One region of the Methylosinus sp. DMC45 genome, then DNA from elsewhere that is predicted to be linked to it. Evidence: predicted binding sites of a transcription regulator. Region 1 holds the regulator's gene; each other region holds the start of a gene.

What was found. Region 1 encodes LexA, which represses DNA repair genes until DNA is damaged. Its sites were predicted from a motif close to TGTTCNNNNTGTGTTCNG; they were not measured.
Region 2: a site for LexA is predicted at 1,577-1,594, ahead of ssb (single-stranded DNA-binding protein). Genes of this name have one in related genera too.
Region 3: a site for LexA is predicted at 2,753-2,770, ahead of ACT53T_RS06025 (YifB family Mg chelatase-like AAA ATPase). Genes of this name have one in related genera too.
Region 4: a site for LexA is predicted at 2,952-2,969, ahead of ACT53T_RS02545 (ATP-dependent helicase). Genes of this name have one in related genera too.

Annotation. Positions count from the first base shown of each region.
Region 1 covers NZ_JBQUZK010000038.1:40,176-44,107, reverse strand. The annotation lists gene ACT53T_RS10895 (hypothetical protein) at 1-783, opposite strand, end outside; gene lexA (transcriptional repressor LexA) at 969-1,673, shown strand; gene ACT53T_RS10885 (AsmA family protein) at 1,913-3,793, shown strand; gene ACT53T_RS10880 (ABC transporter permease subunit) at 3,800-3,932, opposite strand, start outside.
Region 2 covers NZ_JBQUZK010000035.1:237,128-241,059, reverse strand. The annotation lists gene ACT53T_RS09340 (ribonuclease J) at 1-446, shown strand, start outside; gene mce (methylmalonyl-CoA epimerase) at 487-891, shown strand; gene ACT53T_RS09330 (DUF1467 family protein) at 938-1,171, shown strand; tRNA gene ACT53T_RS09325 (tRNA-Lys) at 1,288-1,363, shown strand; gene ssb (single-stranded DNA-binding protein) at 1,687-2,208, shown strand; gene ACT53T_RS09315 (YgiQ family radical SAM protein) at 2,300-3,932, opposite strand, start outside.
Region 3 covers NZ_JBQUZK010000019.1:304,524-308,455, forward strand. The annotation lists gene ACT53T_RS06010 (Bax inhibitor-1/YccA family protein) at 1-597, opposite strand, end outside; gene ACT53T_RS06015 (hypothetical protein) at 971-1,624, shown strand; gene ACT53T_RS06020 (lytic murein transglycosylase) at 1,653-2,519, opposite strand; gene ACT53T_RS06025 (YifB family Mg chelatase-like AAA ATPase) at 2,844-3,932, shown strand, end outside.
Region 4 covers NZ_JBQUZK010000006.1:55-3,986, reverse strand. The annotation lists gene ACT53T_RS02555 (glycoside hydrolase family 19 protein) at 1-142, shown strand, start outside; gene ACT53T_RS02550 (hypothetical protein) at 269-631, shown strand; gene ACT53T_RS02545 (ATP-dependent helicase) at 841-2,910, opposite strand; gene ACT53T_RS02540 (hypothetical protein) at 3,131-3,889, opposite strand.

The DNA of each region.
Region 1 (3,932 bases):
TTCGAGTACGTCGGGTAATGCTGATAGCATGGCGCCCACGACGCTCCTTGCGATGCCTATAATGCTGATGGCTTCCTCAACGGATAAAATTACCTCCGGGTGGATCAGCGGGTTTCTATGGAGTTTGGTCATCTGTTTTAGTGCTTCTACCACTTTTGCGTCACCGAGCTGTCGTTTCTCTAGCTCTGCTGCAAAATTACCCAATGTTTGTAATGATGGTCTCGGCTCATCTTTAGATACTGCATCCCAATATCTGCGCACAACGCATTCAGTTGCACGAAAAATGTGAAATCCGCAAGCAGTAGGCAATTCAAAAGCAAGAGATTTTCCAGCTTCCATTAAATCTTTTTCCGCGTCTGGCGCTTTTTGTGATATCGAAATTGGAAAAATGCATTTCCCATTGAATATTAGTTTATCAATATCGTAGCCTTCTTTTGGCGTGGCTATGTATATTGGCAAAACACCGAGGTCGGCCATAAATGCGGTAATGAAGTCTTTTTTCTTATTTATTATTTGATTGGAGGCGTATTCGTCTGGAAGTTCATTTTTATCAATTATTTTCTTGATTACTTCTTCGATGCATTCAAGTAGTTGATTCGCAAGAGACGATGACGACTTAAAATGATGCATGTAAAAACTTTGGCTGTACAATTGAATTATCTTTGTCTGCGCGGCGAATAGCACAAGTAAGGTATTTGAATGGTTCTCTATTCCTTGGAGGCTATCAAGATTGTCGATTGTTTTCACAGACTCGACTATCCACGGCGCAGAAATACGAATCAAGGCAACAACTCCTTTTGCACGAAAGCGCCCTCAGGGTATCGTGGCTACATTCGCCGTTCAAGCGCTCCCTTGCGGAACGCACCGAGAACGCCTATCCTCCCGTTCATGATTTGTTTATGAACCCGCGGCATCATGCTCGGGTTCGGACGTGGCGCGACGCGGGCAGGCGGCGCCGGGGGGCTTCCATGCTGACCAAGAAACAGAGCGATCTGCTGCGCTTCATCCATGAGCGCCTGAAGGAGACCGGCGTGCCGCCCTCCTTCGACGAGATGAAGGACGCGCTCGATCTGCGCTCCAAATCCGGCATTCACAGGCTCATTCTCGCGCTCGAGGAGCGCGGATTCATTCGCCGCCTGCCCAATCGCGCCCGCGCGCTCGAGGTGCTGCGCCTCCCCGAATCGGCGACGCCCCGCGTCGCCGCGCGCGGCGGCAAATTCTCGCCCTCGGTCATAGAGGGCGCGCTCGGCCGCGTGCGGCCCGTCCCCGCCGGCGAGCCTGAGTCCGATCAGCAGGTGGCGATTCCGGTCATGGGCCGCATCGCCGCCGGCACGCCCATTTCCGCTCTGCAGAATCGCAGCCACACCATCAGCCTGTCGCCGGATATGCTCGGCGGCGGCGAGCATTTCGCGCTCGAGGTGCGCGGCGATTCGATGATCGAGGCCGGCATTCTCGACGGCGACGTCGTCGTGGTGAAGAAGCAGGACAGCGCCGACACCGGCGATATCGTCGTCGCCCTCATCGACGAGGAGGAGGCGACATTGAAGCGCCTGCGCAAGCGCGGCGCCTCCATAGCGCTGGAGGCCGCCAATCCGGCCTATGAGACGCGCATTTTCGGGCCGGATCGCGTCCGCATCCAGGGGCGTCTGGTCAGCCTTCTGCGCAAATACTGAGAGCCGCGCGCCGCCACGATCTCGCCGCCCTTTGCCGCCATGGTCCGGCCTCGCGCGCTTTTGGCGCGCGGGCCTTTTCGCGTAGCGGCCGAGCGATTAAGGCATGTTGTTTCGTGTCGCGCCTTCGCCGAGGGCGCGCGCTGCGTCGCCAGCGGCCCGCGGCCGCCCCGCTTTTTTTCATGGACGATGGAATGTCGCACTCGACTGGCCCGATGCGCGAAATCGAAGGATCGAAGCCCTTGGGCCAAAGCCGCCGCCTGTCTCTCCCGCGCCTGCCGCGCCGCTGGCTGATCGCTCTTTGCGCCGTCGCCGCAGTGGCGCTCGGCGCGGCCCTCGCGCCCTGGACCTTCTCGACCAATGCGCTGCTCGAGGAGATTTCCGGCCAGCTCAACGCCTCCTCTGGCCTGTTCATCGCCGCCAAGGGCCGCTCGACCTTCTCGCTGCTGCCGCGCCCGCACATCACCATAGACAGCATCGCCTTCGCCGATCCCACCGCGGCGCTGACCATCGAGGCGGACAGGCTGCACGGCAATGTGCTGCTGCTGCCGCTGCTCGCCGGCCGTTTGGAAATCGCCGATATCGAGCTCATCCGCCCGTCGATAGAGGTCGATCTCGATCGCAAGCCGATGAGCACGGCCGGCGCCGCCGTGCGCGCCGCGGCGGCGCGGCCCTCGACGCCAGCGGCCGAGAAGGCCGATCGCGCCCGGCTCGGCGGCGTCTCCATCGTCTCCGGCGTGGCGAGGCTCAAATATTCGGGCGGCGAGGAGACGCTGCAGGACATCGACGCGACGCTCGACTGGCGCACCGTCGGCTCGCCGGCGACGCTCGACGCCGCTTTCTCCTGGGGCGGCGAGCGGCCGCGCGCCATGCTCTGGGTGCTGAAGCCCGGCGCGCTGCTGCGCGGCGAGCAGACGCCGGTTACGGTGCGGCTCGATTCGGACAGCGTGCGGCTGGAGGCGGAGGGCTTCGGCCAGCTCGGCGCCAAACCGCGCTATATGGGGCGGATCACCGCCTCCTCGCCCTCGCTGCGCCATGCGCTCGGCCTCGCCAAGGTGAGCGCGCCGCTGCCCGGCCCGTTCGAGAATGTGCAGCTCTCCGCCAAGGCCAGCGTCGGCCTGCGCGATTTCCAGCTCTCCGATGTGAAGCTCTCGGCCGACGACAATGAGTTCGAGGGCACATTCGCGCTGCGCCACGAGGGCGACAAGCCCATCGTCCATGCGACGCTCGCCAGCAATTTCGTGTCGCTGAAGCCGATGATCGCCGATCTGCCGGCGCTCTCCGGCGCCGACGGCCAATGGAGCCGCGACGCTTTCGCCTTGCCGGATATTCAGGACGCCGATGTCGATCTGCGCCTTTCGGCGACGCGCGCCCGCATCCTGCGGCTGAACCTCGAGGACGCCGCTCTGTCGCTGCTGCTGCGCGGGGGCCGGCTCGAGGTCGCGCTCGCGGAGGCGCAGGCCTATAAGGGGACGGTGAAGGGCCGCGCCACTTTCGCCGCCAATGCGGCAGGCGCGCTGGAATTCCACGGCAATGCGCAGCTGACCGGCGTCGACGCCGGCGCGCTCGCCTGGGACCTCGCCGCGCGGCCCGATCTCGGCGGCGCGCTGGACGCCAATTTCGCGCTCGACGCCACCGGCGACAGCGTCGCGCAGATCATGCGCGATCTCGACGGCCGCGCCACCCTCACGCTGAGCGAGGGCGAGGTCGGCGGCATAGATCTCGAGCGCGCGCTGCGCCGCATCGACAAGCGGCCCTTGTCGAGCGCGATGGACATTCGCTCCGGCCATTCGCTGGTGGATCGCGCCAGCGCCACCATCAAGATCGTCAAGGGAACGGCCAATATCGAGGACGGGCAGGCGCATGGGCCGGGCTTCGCGCTGGCCTTCGCCGGCCTAACGCGCATCCCCGAGCGCAGCCTCGCGATGAAGGCGCAGGCCAATGAGGCCGACGCCGCCGGCAAGCCGCGCGAGAAGGGCGTGCAGATCGGCTTCGATCTCTCCGGCCCCTGGGACGATCCCGTCTTCGCGCCGGACGCCGCCGCGCTGATCAAGCGCTCCGGCGCCGCCGCGCCGCTGCTGCCGCGCGTGGAGCCGGAGGCGGGCGCGACGAAGGAGCGGTGAGGGGCCTCATCCAGCCCCGCCGCCCTTCGCGCGTCCGCGCGTGAGCAGCGCGGATAGGCCGAGCGCGATGGCGACGAAGCCGAGCAGCAGCGTCGAAATGGCGTTGACCTCCGGCGAGACGCCGAGCCGCACTTGCGAA
Region 2 (3,932 bases), on a different contig from region 1:
AGGGAGTCGAGACGACGATCGGCGCCCGCAATGGCGACATCGTGCGCCTGTTTCCGGGCGCGCCGGCGATTGTCGGCAAGGCGCCGACCGGGCGCCTGCTGAAGGACGGCGACGTGCTGATCTCCGAGGATGACGGCGCGGTGCGCGAGCGCGCGCGGCTGAGCTTTTCCGGCGTGGTGTCGCTGGCGCTCGCCATCGACAAGCGCGGCGATCTCGTCGGCGATCCCGATGTGCTGATCTCCGGCCTGCCCAAAAAGGGGCGCGACGGCGCGGATATGGGCGAGGTGGTTGACGACGCCATCTTCCGCACCTTCGACAATCTGCCGCGGCAGAAGCGACGGGATTTCGACGCCGCCGCGACGGCGGTGGAGCGCGCGGTGCGCGCCAGCGTCAATGCGGTGTGGGGCAAGAAACCGCAAGTGCATGTATTGATCATCGAGGCGTGATGACGCATTTAGGTCTCTGGAGAAATTTCAGGGAAACGTCATGATCGGACGCTTGAATCATGTGGCCATCGCCGTCTCGGACCTCGCGGCGGCGACGGCGACATATAAAAATACGCTCGGCGCCAAGGTCTCCGAGCCGGAGTCTCTTCCCGAGCACGGCGTCACGGTCGTTTTCGTCGAGCTGCCCAACACCAAGATCGAGCTGCTGCAGCCGCTCGGCGAAGGATCGCCGATCGCCGGCTTCGTCGCCAAAAATCCGGCCGGCGGCATTCATCATCTCTGCTATGAGGTCGATGACATTCTGACGGCGCGCGACCAGCTGAAAGCCGCCGGCGCGCGCGTGCTGGGCGATGGCGAGCCGAAGATCGGCGCCCATGGCAAGCCGGTGCTCTTCCTGCATCCGAAGGATTTCAACGGGGCCCTGGTGGAGCTCGAGCAGGCCTGAACGAGCGAGGGCGGGAGCCCGAGCGAAAGGTCGAGGAGCGCGGATCTTGCCATTCACGACGCCGCTCGCCGTGGCGATCTATCTGACGATCTGGTGGATCGTGCTGTTCGCGATCCTTCCTTTCGGCGTCCGCTCCTCGGAAGAGGAGGGCGACACGCCGGCGGGAGGGGATCCGGGCGCGCCCGTGGCCCCCAAGCTGTGGATGAAGGCCGTCGCGACGACGATCGTCTCGGCGGTCTTGTTCTGGCTGTTCGTGCTCTATGTGAAGTGGCTGGCATGAGGGAACGATCCGCTCGAGCCGGGGTTGACCGGCCCCTCGCCAACAGGTAGGGGTCGAGCCGCCGGGTCACGACGAGCCGCGCGGGCGCAGCCCCGCGGCGCGAAGCGAGTTCCAGCGAGCGCGTAGCTCAGTCGGTAGAGCATCTGACTTTTAATCAGAGGGTCATGGGTTCGAGTCCCATCGCGCTCACCACAACATTCATCGAAATGAGAAAATCGCCCCCTGGGGGCGACGCGGTAGAGAAAGTTCTCGTCCGCGGGGCCGGCCGGGGCCTCGGCGAAACGACCATCCCGAATTGCTTCCGTCAAAGGCCGTCGCTTCCCACAGGAGGCCCGACGACGATCCTCGTCGTCGGATCCTCAATGAGCGATCCGTCGAGGCGTTGCGCGCCGGGGAGGGAGATGCTAGAACAAAAAAAGAACAGCGCGTGAATTGTGGACAAGGCGGCGGAACGCCTTCGCGCCCGCGCGTTTCGGACTAAGGTGCCGCGAGCATCATCGAGGCGGAGAAGCGTCATGGCGGTCAATAAGGTCATTCTGGTCGGCAATCTCGGCCGCGATCCAGAAGTGCGCACGCTGCCTTCGGGGGACCGCGTCGTCTCCTTTTCCGTGGCGACGACGGAGTCCTGGCGTGATCGCAACACGGGCGAACGCAAGGACCGCACCGAGTGGCACAATGTGTCGATCTTCAACGAGAATTTGGGGAAGGTCGCCGAGCAGTACTGCCGCAAGGGCTCCAAAGTCTATCTCGAGGGCCAGCTGCAGTCGCGCGAATATCAGGATAAGGACGGCGTGCAGCGCAAGGTGACGGATGTCGTGCTGCAACGCTTCCGCGGCGAGCTTCAGCTGCTCGACAGCAAGGGCGGCGGCCGCAACGATGGCGATTACGAAGGCGGCGGCGGCTCCTATCAGTCGAGCGGCGGCGGCTCCAGCTTCGGCCGTTCCTCGCCGATGGAGCGTGCGCCCGCCGAGCGCTCGCCGGCGCCGGCCGGCGGCGGACGCTTGGCGGATCAGCTGGACGACGACATTCCGTTTTGAGTCTCGCGTCCGCTGAGCGCCCCCTCCCCCGCTTTCGCGGGAGAGGGAGCAGAGTCGGCGCTTCATCGAGAGTTCGCGCAGCTCGAAGCGTTCAAGGCCCGCGCGAGCGCAGTCCATTCGTTCGGAATTCCCGCGACTGCGGCCGCGCGCTTTTCTGACCTGTGCGGCGGCCTTCGCCGGCCTTGCCGGTGCCCGCCGGCTGCCAGCCCGGCACGAGATGATGCTTGCCGGGGCCGATGAGATCGGCGCGGCCCATGGCTTTCAGCGCCTCGCGCAGCACTGGCCAATTCTCGGGATCGTGATAGCGGAGAAAGGCCTTGTGCAAGCGCCGCTGGCGCAGGCCCTTCACGGCGTCGACCTTTTCCGACGCGCCGCGGCGCACCGGCTTCAACGGATTGAAGCCCGAATGATACATGGCCGTCGACAGCGCCATGGGCGAGGGCAGATAGGTCTGCACCTGATCGGCGCGATAGCCGTTCTTCTTCAGCCACAGCGCCAGATTCATCATGTCTTCGTCGCTCGTGCCGGGATGCGCGGCGATGAAATAGGGGATGAGAAAATATTGCTTCTTGGCCGCCTGCGCCGCGGCGTCGAACAGACGCTTGAAGCGGTCGTAGGAGCCGATGCCCGGCTTCATCATCTTTGAGAGCGGACCGCTCTCCGTATGCTCGGGCGCGATTTTCAGATAGCCGCCGACATGATGCTCGACCAGCTCGCGCACATAGGCCGGGCTCTTCACCGCGAGATCATAGCGCACGCCAGAGGCGACCATCACCTTCTTGACGCCAGGAAGCGCGCGCGCCTTGCGATAGAGCTGGATCAGCGCGTCATGGCTGGTCTCCAGATTCTTGCAAATATCGGGATAGACGCAGGAGGGCCGCCGGCACAGCGCCTCCGTCTCGCGATCCTTGCAGGCGAGGCGATACATATTCGCCGTCGGCCCGCCAATGTCGGAGATGATGCCGGTGAAACCTTCGGTCTTGTCGCGGATCGTCTCGATCTCTTTTAGGATCGAGCCTTCCGAGCGCGATTGAATGATGCGGCCCTCATGCTCGGTGATCGAGCAGAAGGAGCAGCCGCCGAAGCAGCCGCGCATGATCGTCACCGAATGACGGATCATCTCCCAGGCCGGAATCGCCTGCGTGTAGGAGGGATGCGGCGCGCGCGCGAAGGGCAGATCATAAACGCCGTCCATCTCCGCCATGGTCAGCGGAATGGGCGGCGCCGTGAGCCAGATGTCGCGCGTTCCATGACGCTGCGTCAGCGGCCGCGCATTGCCGGGATTGCTCTCCCGATGCAGCACGCGCGAGGCGCGCGCGTAGGATTCGGGATCATTGGCGACCTGCTCGAAAGCAGGCAGGCGAATGACGACAGCCTCGCTCTGCGCGTCCTTGCGCATGCGGCCTTCGTCGGGCTCGTCGATGTCCTCGGCCGAGGCCTCGAGCCAGCCCTCCGGCGTCGCGTCGCGCGTGAAGGCGAGGCCGCGCACATCGGAGAAATCCTGCGCCATGCCGTGCTTGGCGATGCGATGCGCCACCTCGACCAGCGCCCGCTCGGCATTGCCATAGAGCAGCAGATCGGCCTTGGCGTCGAAGAGAATGGAGCGGCGGACCTTGTCCGACCAATAGTCGTAATGGGCGATGCGCCGCAGCGACGCCTCTATGCCGCCGAGCAATATGGGCGCATCGGGAAACGCCTCGCGGCAGCGCTGCGCATAGACGATG
Region 3 (3,932 bases), on a different contig from region 1:
GATGAACACCGACAGGATCGACAGAGCGAACTGCATCGCGCTGCTCTGGAAGAACAGATTGACGAGGCTCGCCAGCACGAGGCCCCAAAGGCCCATCACCAGGAAGGAGCCGAAGGCCGAGAGATCGCGCTTCGTCGTGTAGCCATAGAGGCTGAGGCCGCCGAAGGCCGCCGCGGTGATGAAGAACACCTTGGCGATCGACGCGCCGGTGAAGACGATCATGATCGACGACATCGACAGGCCCATCACCGCCGAGAAGGCGAGGAACAGGTTGCGAGCCGTCGCCGCGGAGATGCGGTCGGCGCGATAGCCGAGGAAGAAGACAAAGGCCAGCGGCGCCAGCATCACCGCCCATTTCAGCGGGCTCGTGTAGAGCATCTGGCCGAAGGGCGTGAGCGCGATCTGCCGGCCGCCTTCCTTGGCGACGGCGAGCATATGCGTGCCGAGCGCGACGACGCCGGTCACGCCGAGACCCAGGACCATGTAATTATAGACGCCGAGCATATAGGCGCGCAGGCCCTCGTCGATCTCGGCCGTGCCGGCTCTGGAGACGCCGCCCCGGTAGCCGAAGCTCGTGTTGCGGTCGAAATTGGACATAGCATCCTCTCGAAAAAGGCCGCGCGGCCCGGTGCATCCGGCCAATCGGCGCGGTCCTCGCCGTCGAATATGGCGTGAGGCCCGCGGAAAAACAAGAGTCCGCGGACGCAGAGCCGCAAAGTTCACGCCATGTCCAGCAAAACACAAGCAAAAGACGCAGTATAGGATGCGGAGCCGCGCCGCAATTCTATGCCGGGAGGCGGACAAAAGCCGAGCCCGCGCACGCTCTTGCCGCTCGCGAAGAATGCGCTAACATGCCGCATTGTCGCAGGCGGCGAGCGACCGGGTCGGCCGAACCGGCTCTCGCTTCGTCGTCGGAGCGAAGGCGCCCACGGAACGAGGCCCGCAACACATGCTCCATGGGGGAATCATCATGTCCGACAGCGGTCTTGCCCCGTTCTGGCGGTCGATCGATGGGTTTCTGCGTCCTGCGACTCGTTCCGCGCCGCCCGTTCTTCTCGTCCTGCTGATGACGCTTCTCGGCGCGGGGACGCCCGCCTCCGCCCATGGCCGGCTCGGCTCCGCCGAAGGGCGATGCCGCCTCTATGTCGGCCCGGACATAATGAACTTCACCGGCTATATGCCGGACGCCTCCAAGAACGAGTTCTGCGAGGACATTCCGGCGACTGGCCATATGATCATCGCGCTCGACGCCGAGCAGGACGAGCTGCGCGACATGGCGGTGGAGATCAGAATCGTCAAGGATATCGGCGGCGAGGAGAAGGAGAACGCAGATCTCGACGCCGCGACCGTCGCCTATCGCGGCCCGCGCACCTATCCGACGGGCACGATCAATTTCGAGCACGACTTCCCCGATGCGGGCTATTTCGTCGGCATAGTGACCGTGACCGGCGAGCATGGCGAGCGCTGGGTGTCGCGCTTTCCCTTTTCCGTGGGCAAGAGCTTCATGCGCACGCTGCCGCTCTATCTGCTGATGGGCGTCGGCGTCATCGCCATGTTCTTCATCTATCTACGGCACCGGCCGATCCATTCGCTGAAGACGGCGGAGGCCGAGCCGGCGGAATGATCCTCCGCCGGCCGCGGGAGGCGGCCGCTCATCGCGCCGTCTCGACGGGATCGCCGATTCCCGATGCGCGCGTGTCGCCTTTGATCTTGTCGGCGAGCAGAGCGATGGTCTTGGAATAGACCTTCGCCTTGTTCCATTCGAGCAGCGCCGGAAAATTCGGCTCGCCCTCGTCCCAGCCGGCGCCCGGCTTCCACCCGTAGCCATGCAGAAAATTGGCGGTGGAGGCGAGCACATCCGCCGTATTGTGAACGAGATCGCGCTTGCCGTCGCCGTCGAAATCCACTGCGAATTTCAGATAGGACGACGGCATGAACTGCGTCTGGCCGATCTCGCCGGCCCAGGCGCCGCGCATTTGCGCGGGATCGAGATCGCCGCGCTCCACGATGCGCAGCGCGTCCAGCAGCTCGGCGCGGAACTTGTCCGCGCGGCGACAATCATAGGCGAGCGTCGCCAGCGCGCGAATCGTCGCGAAATCGCCGAGATAGGAGCCGAAATCCGTCTCCAGCCCCCAGATCGCGACGATGACCGGCCCCGGCACGCCATATTTCTGCTCGATGCGCTTGAACAGCGCCGCGTGCTTCTGCAGCAGCGCGCGCCCCTTGCTCACGCGGAAGGAATTGGCCATGCGCGCGGAGAATTGCTCGAAGGTCTGGCGGAACACTTTCTGCCCGCGATCATGCGAGATCACCGAGCGGTCGTAATAGACGTCGCGCAGCGACGAATCGATCGCCGCCTTGGAGATTCCCGCCGCCGCGGCCTCCTTCTCGAAGCCCGTGAGCCAGGCCTCGAAGCCCTCGCCATTGCGCCCGCATTCGGCCGCCAGCGCCTTTGGCGCGCCGAAGCCGATCGCCAGAGCCAAAGCCGCGGCGCCGAGCGCCGTCGTCATCCGATTCATCTGCGACATATCGCCGACCCCATCTCTCGGGCGAAGCCCTTTTGCGCTCTAGAGGCGTATCCCCCGGCGCGAATTCCGATCGATCGAACGGCCGATCGCAAAACGCTTTAGCTCACGAGAGCGCGGCCGCACGATGGCGACGCTCTCGCGAGAGCCGAAATTGCCGATGCTGAAACCGGCCCCAGACTAGCTCTCGCCGGTTAGCGCCCGGTTGCCGAAGCATGGCCAATTTTCGTTCTCATATTGTTCTTGCGAGGGCGAAATCGCACGTCTACTATGGCGGCGGTTGCGTCAGAGCGATATCGGGGTCTCGGAGCTTTCGTCATGGTGGTCAGAGTCGCGACGGTCGCCTTCGAGGGCATCGAGGCCAAGCCCGTCGACGTCCAGGTGCAGATCGCCAGCGGCAATGTCGTTTTCACCCTGGTCGGCCTCGCCGACAAGGCGGTCGCCGAATCGCGGGAGCGGGTGCGGGCGGCGCTGGTCGCCTCCGGCCTCGCCCTGCCGGCCAAGCGCATCACCGTCAATCTCGCGCCGGCCGACATGCCCAAGGAGGGCAGCCATTATGATCTGCCGATCGCGCTCGGCGTGATGGCGGCGATCGGCGCCATTCCGTCGGATGCGCTGGACGGCTTCACCGTGCTCGGCGAATTGGGGCTCGATGGGGCGATCGCGCCGGTCGCCGGCGTGCTGCCCGCCGCGGTCGCCGCCAACATGCGCGGCCATGGGCTCATCTGCCCGCGCCAATGCGGGCCGGAGGCCGCCTGGGCGTCGAGCGACATGGAGGTGATCGCGCCGCGCTCGCTGATCCAGCTCGTCAATCATCTCAAAGGCGTGCAGGCGCTCTCGCGGCCGGAGCCGGCCGTGCGCGCGGCGGCCGCGGCGCTGCCGGATCTCTCCGACATAAAAGGCCAGGAGAGCGCCAAGCGAGCGCTGGAGATCGCGGCGGCCGGCGGCCATAATCTGCTGATGAACGGCCCGCCCGGCGCCGGCAAATCCATGCTGGCGGCGCGGCTTCCCTCCATTCTGCCGCCGCTGTCGCCGCGCGAGCTTCTGGAAGTCTCGATGATCCATTCCGTCGCGGGCGAGATCGCCGGCGGCGAGCTCACCGATCGGCGCCCGTTTCGCGCGCCGCATCATTCCGCCTCCATGCCGGCGCTCGTCGGCGGCGGCGCCCATGCGCGCCCGGGCGAGATCTCTCTCGCCCATAATGGCGTGCTGTTCCTCGACGAGCTGCCGGAGTTTCAGGCGCAGGCGCTCGACGGCCTACGCCAGCCGCTGGAAACGGGCGAGGTCGCCGTCTCCCGCGCCAATCACCGCGCCGTCTATCCGGCCCGCTTTCAGCTCGTCGCGGCGATGAACCCTTGCCGCTGCGGCCATGCGCTGGAGCCGGGCTTCGCCTGCCGGCGCCAGCCC
Region 4 (3,932 bases), on a different contig from region 1:
CGCGGACCAAGTTGACCCTGATGACGAGCACAGCATCAAACTCATCAATTTGAAGCTCACACTCGCAGTCAATGGCGGTCACAATGCGCAGCGCGAACGGCTAGGTTATTACACCAAGGCCCTCGCATCCCTTCACGCCTGAGTGTGCCGCCGAGCATGTTTCCGCAAGCCCCAGGAGCCGCCGTTCCCACCACTCGGAGGTGGAACTGAATTTTAGGTATCGATTTTACAATCAACGTCGATATCCTTGATAGCATAGGAAAACGCGATGGCTAAGAGTCTAGAGGACGCCTTGCAGGTTGTCGTCTCAGAAAAGCTCAGCTCGGTGACCTTCGTGATGGATTATTGGCAGCTCGCCTTCGATGTTCCTCTCTTGACGGTCTTGACTCGCGCGACCGTCAGAGAAAAGGCTTGGCAAGCATCGGACGGAGATGATGAATTTCGCAATCGGTTATGCGATTGCATCGGCCATGTCGTGAGCGCTGTGGACTTCCGACCGGGCGTATGCATTCTCTTTCGATTTGAGCAAGGCCTCAGCATCGAGGTTTCTCTCCGCGAACAAGATTACTGTTGCGCCGAGGCGATAATATTCTATCCATGCGGCGTTGGCGGAGAAATCTATATCGTCTAGCGAAGCAATAACTTTGTCTTTCGTCGGAACATCCATGGCGCGTCAGGCTTTCGATAGCTGAAGCCCCGACGAGGTCGCTTTTTTAGTCGAACGATGCCGATTCCCCGAACGCCCGCTTCGGCATCAAATGCGGCAATCGCAAAGGCGCGGACGGTTTCCCTTCGGGCAGACAACCCCTGAAGCGTTTCGCGTACCATCGCCTTCATCGTTCACTCCCATTTCCCCCGTATTTTCGCCCGCACATCGGCCCGCAGCCCACCTCCGGCGAGACGCTCGCCCGCCACCACCGCTGCCGCGGCCGGCCAGCTCACGCAGTCGAAACGCCCCAGCATTTCCGCCGGAATGAAGCGCGTTCGCGCGGCGTAGACATGCCGGTCGCCCTGCGCCGGCTGGCCATGGGTGAAAAATCGCTGCGGCGTCACCAGCCGCAGACTGTCCTTCGCGCGCGTCATCGCGACATAGAGCAGCCGGCGCTCCTCCTCTATCTCCGCCGCCGTTCCCGTCGCGAGATCGGAGGGGATGCAGCCGTCGACGCAGTTCAGCACGAAGACCGACTTCCACTCCTGCCCTTTGGCGGAATGGATCGTCGAGAGGATGAGATAATCCTCGTCGCGCAGCGGCGGGCCGGCCTCGTCGCTGGTCGCATCCGGCGGGTCGAGCGTCAGCTCGGTGAGAAAGCGCTCCCGCGAGGGATAGCAGGCGGCGATCTGCTCGAGCTGGACGAGATCGGCGAGGCGGCTCGGCGCGTCCTCGTGAAGGCGCTCGAGATGCGGCTCATACCAGCGGCGCGCCGCTTCCATTTCCGCCGGCCAGCCTTCTCTCGCATGGAGCACTTGCAGCGTCGCGACGAGGCCGCGCCACTCCTCGCCGGCGCGCGGCGGCGTCGGCGCCTCGGAGAGGCAGGCGAGCGGGTCCGGGCGCTCGATGAGGAAGTCGAGAATCTTCTGCGCGGACGAGGGGCCGACGCCGGGCAGGACTTGCAGAATGCGAAAGCCGGCGACGCGATCGCGCGGGTTCTGAGCGAAGCGCAGCAAAGCGAGCACATCCTTCACATGGGCGCTGTCGAGGAACTTCAACCCGCCGAATTTCACGAAGGGAATGTTGCGGCGCGCGAGCTCCAGCTCCAACATGGCGCTGTGATGCGAGGCGCGGAACAGCGCCGCCTGCTGTTTCAGCGTCATGCCGGCTTCGCGCGCCTCCAGCACGCGCTCGGCGATGAAACGCGCCTGATCGCTCTCGTCGCGCACGGCGACGAGCTGCGGCCGCTCCGCAGAGCGGCGCTCGGTCCATAGGTTCTTGGCGTAGCGCTCGGCGGCGAGCAAGATGACGGCGTTGGCCGCGGCGAGGATCGGCTCGGTCGAGCGATAATTGCGGTCGAGCGTGACGATTTTCGCCGGCGGCGTGAAGCTCTTCGGAAATTCCAGAATGTTGCGCACAGTGGCGGCGCGGAAGGAATAGATGGATTGCGCATCGTCGCCGACGACAGTGAGCCCCCGGCCCTTGGGCTTCAAGGCGAGCAGGATGGAGGCCTGGAGGCGATTTGTGTCCTGATATTCGTCGACGAGAATGTGATCGAAGCGGCCGCCGATCTCCTCCGCGAGGGCTTCGTCCTGCATCATCTGCGCCCAATAGAGCAGGAGATCATCGTAATCGAGCACATTCTGCGCCTGCTTCGCCTCGACATAGGCGGCGAATAAGCGGTGCAGCTCGTCATGCCAGCGGGCGCACCAGGGGAAGGCGCCGAGCAGCGCCTGCTCGAGCGGAATTTCGGCGTTCACGGCGCGGGAGTAGATCGAAAGACACGTGCCCTTGGTGGGGAAGCGGCTCTCGGTCTTGGAGAAGCCGAGCTCGTGGCGGATCAGATTCATCAGATCGGCGGAGTCTTCGCGATCATGGATGGTGAAGGCGGGATCGAGGCCGATGGCGCCGGCATATTCACGCAGCAGCCTCGCGCCGATCGCGTGAAACGTGCCCGCCCAGGCGAGGACATCGCCGCCGCCCTTTGCGCCCAGCGCCTCGGCGCAGATGCGCTCGACCCGACGCGCCATCTCGGCGGCGGCGCGGCGGGAGAAGGTCATCAGCAGCATTCGCTGCGGATCGGCGCCCCGGACGATGAGATGCGCGACCCGATGGGCAAGCGTGTTCGTCTTGCCGGAGCCGGCGCCAGCGATGATGAGCAGCGGACCGCCGGCGGAGGCCGACGAGCGGTCAGCAAGGCCGTGCTCGACGGCGCGGCGTTGTTCGGCGTTGAGCTTTTCGAGATAGGCGACGGCGGTTATGGGCGAATCGGCAGGGTGAGCGGGCCGGTGGACTGAACCACAATTCTTGTTTTGTTCGCAATGGCGGCGCGTCTAGCGGGAAGGCCCGTCACAGATTTTCGTAGGCGTCATGAGTGGATGCGCGGAGAGATAAGGCCCCGTCGGGCGTCGGAGTTCGTTTCACTCGCCTCCTGGAGCGAGGCGGGTTGGTTAGCGGCTGCGTTGCGGGGCATAGTCTCGTTCATTGGTCCGGCATCGCGCAGTCCAGCGCTTTGAGGGCGTCCAATGCGTAAGCCGAATAGGCGTGGCCGCGACCGAGACGCCGTAGGATGTCCAGATCGCCGCGATCTCCCAAGCAGCCGATTGTATCGAAAGCCAGGATCGGTCCCCACTCGATCATGGGAGCCTGATGGAAATACTCTACCTCGCACGCCTCTTCCAGGAACCTGCGAGCAAGCCGCAGGCATTCGACCGGATAAATCCGCCGAACGTCGAGCGGCTCGTAGGGCATCTTCACGTCGCCCCCGTGCTCGGTCATCGCGGCGTGGACTTCCGACAGACAGCCGATCACGAGGCCCGCGGGCGACGCCTCCAAATTCGCCCAGGCCCGCCCAGCCGCGGCCAGGTCGCCGGGCCGGCCGGATTCCGCGGCAAAGACCAGCACCCGGATTTCGTTGAGACAGATCTCGCGGGACTCGACACCGTCGGACGGCGGCAGGAGCGCGCCGTGACGCCCGAAGAATCTGAGGCTTTTCGTGAACGTGTGCCATTCATCCTGGGGGAATACGTTGGTCCTGTCCGGCAGCAATGTAAAACGCGCAAAAAGATCGGCATCCGTAGGATCGTCGAGCTTCAGAACCTCATCGCAGATCCATTTCAAGCTGATGCTGTGTTTTATCTCGACCGAGCCCAGCGCCCGCCGGTAAATCATGTGACGCTCGTGCTCCTCGAGGGCGTAGATTTCCTCGCAGTAGATGCCGTTGAAGGGATGATCGAACATCCGCGTGTAGACAGACAGGGCTAGGCTCAGGACCTATTAATTT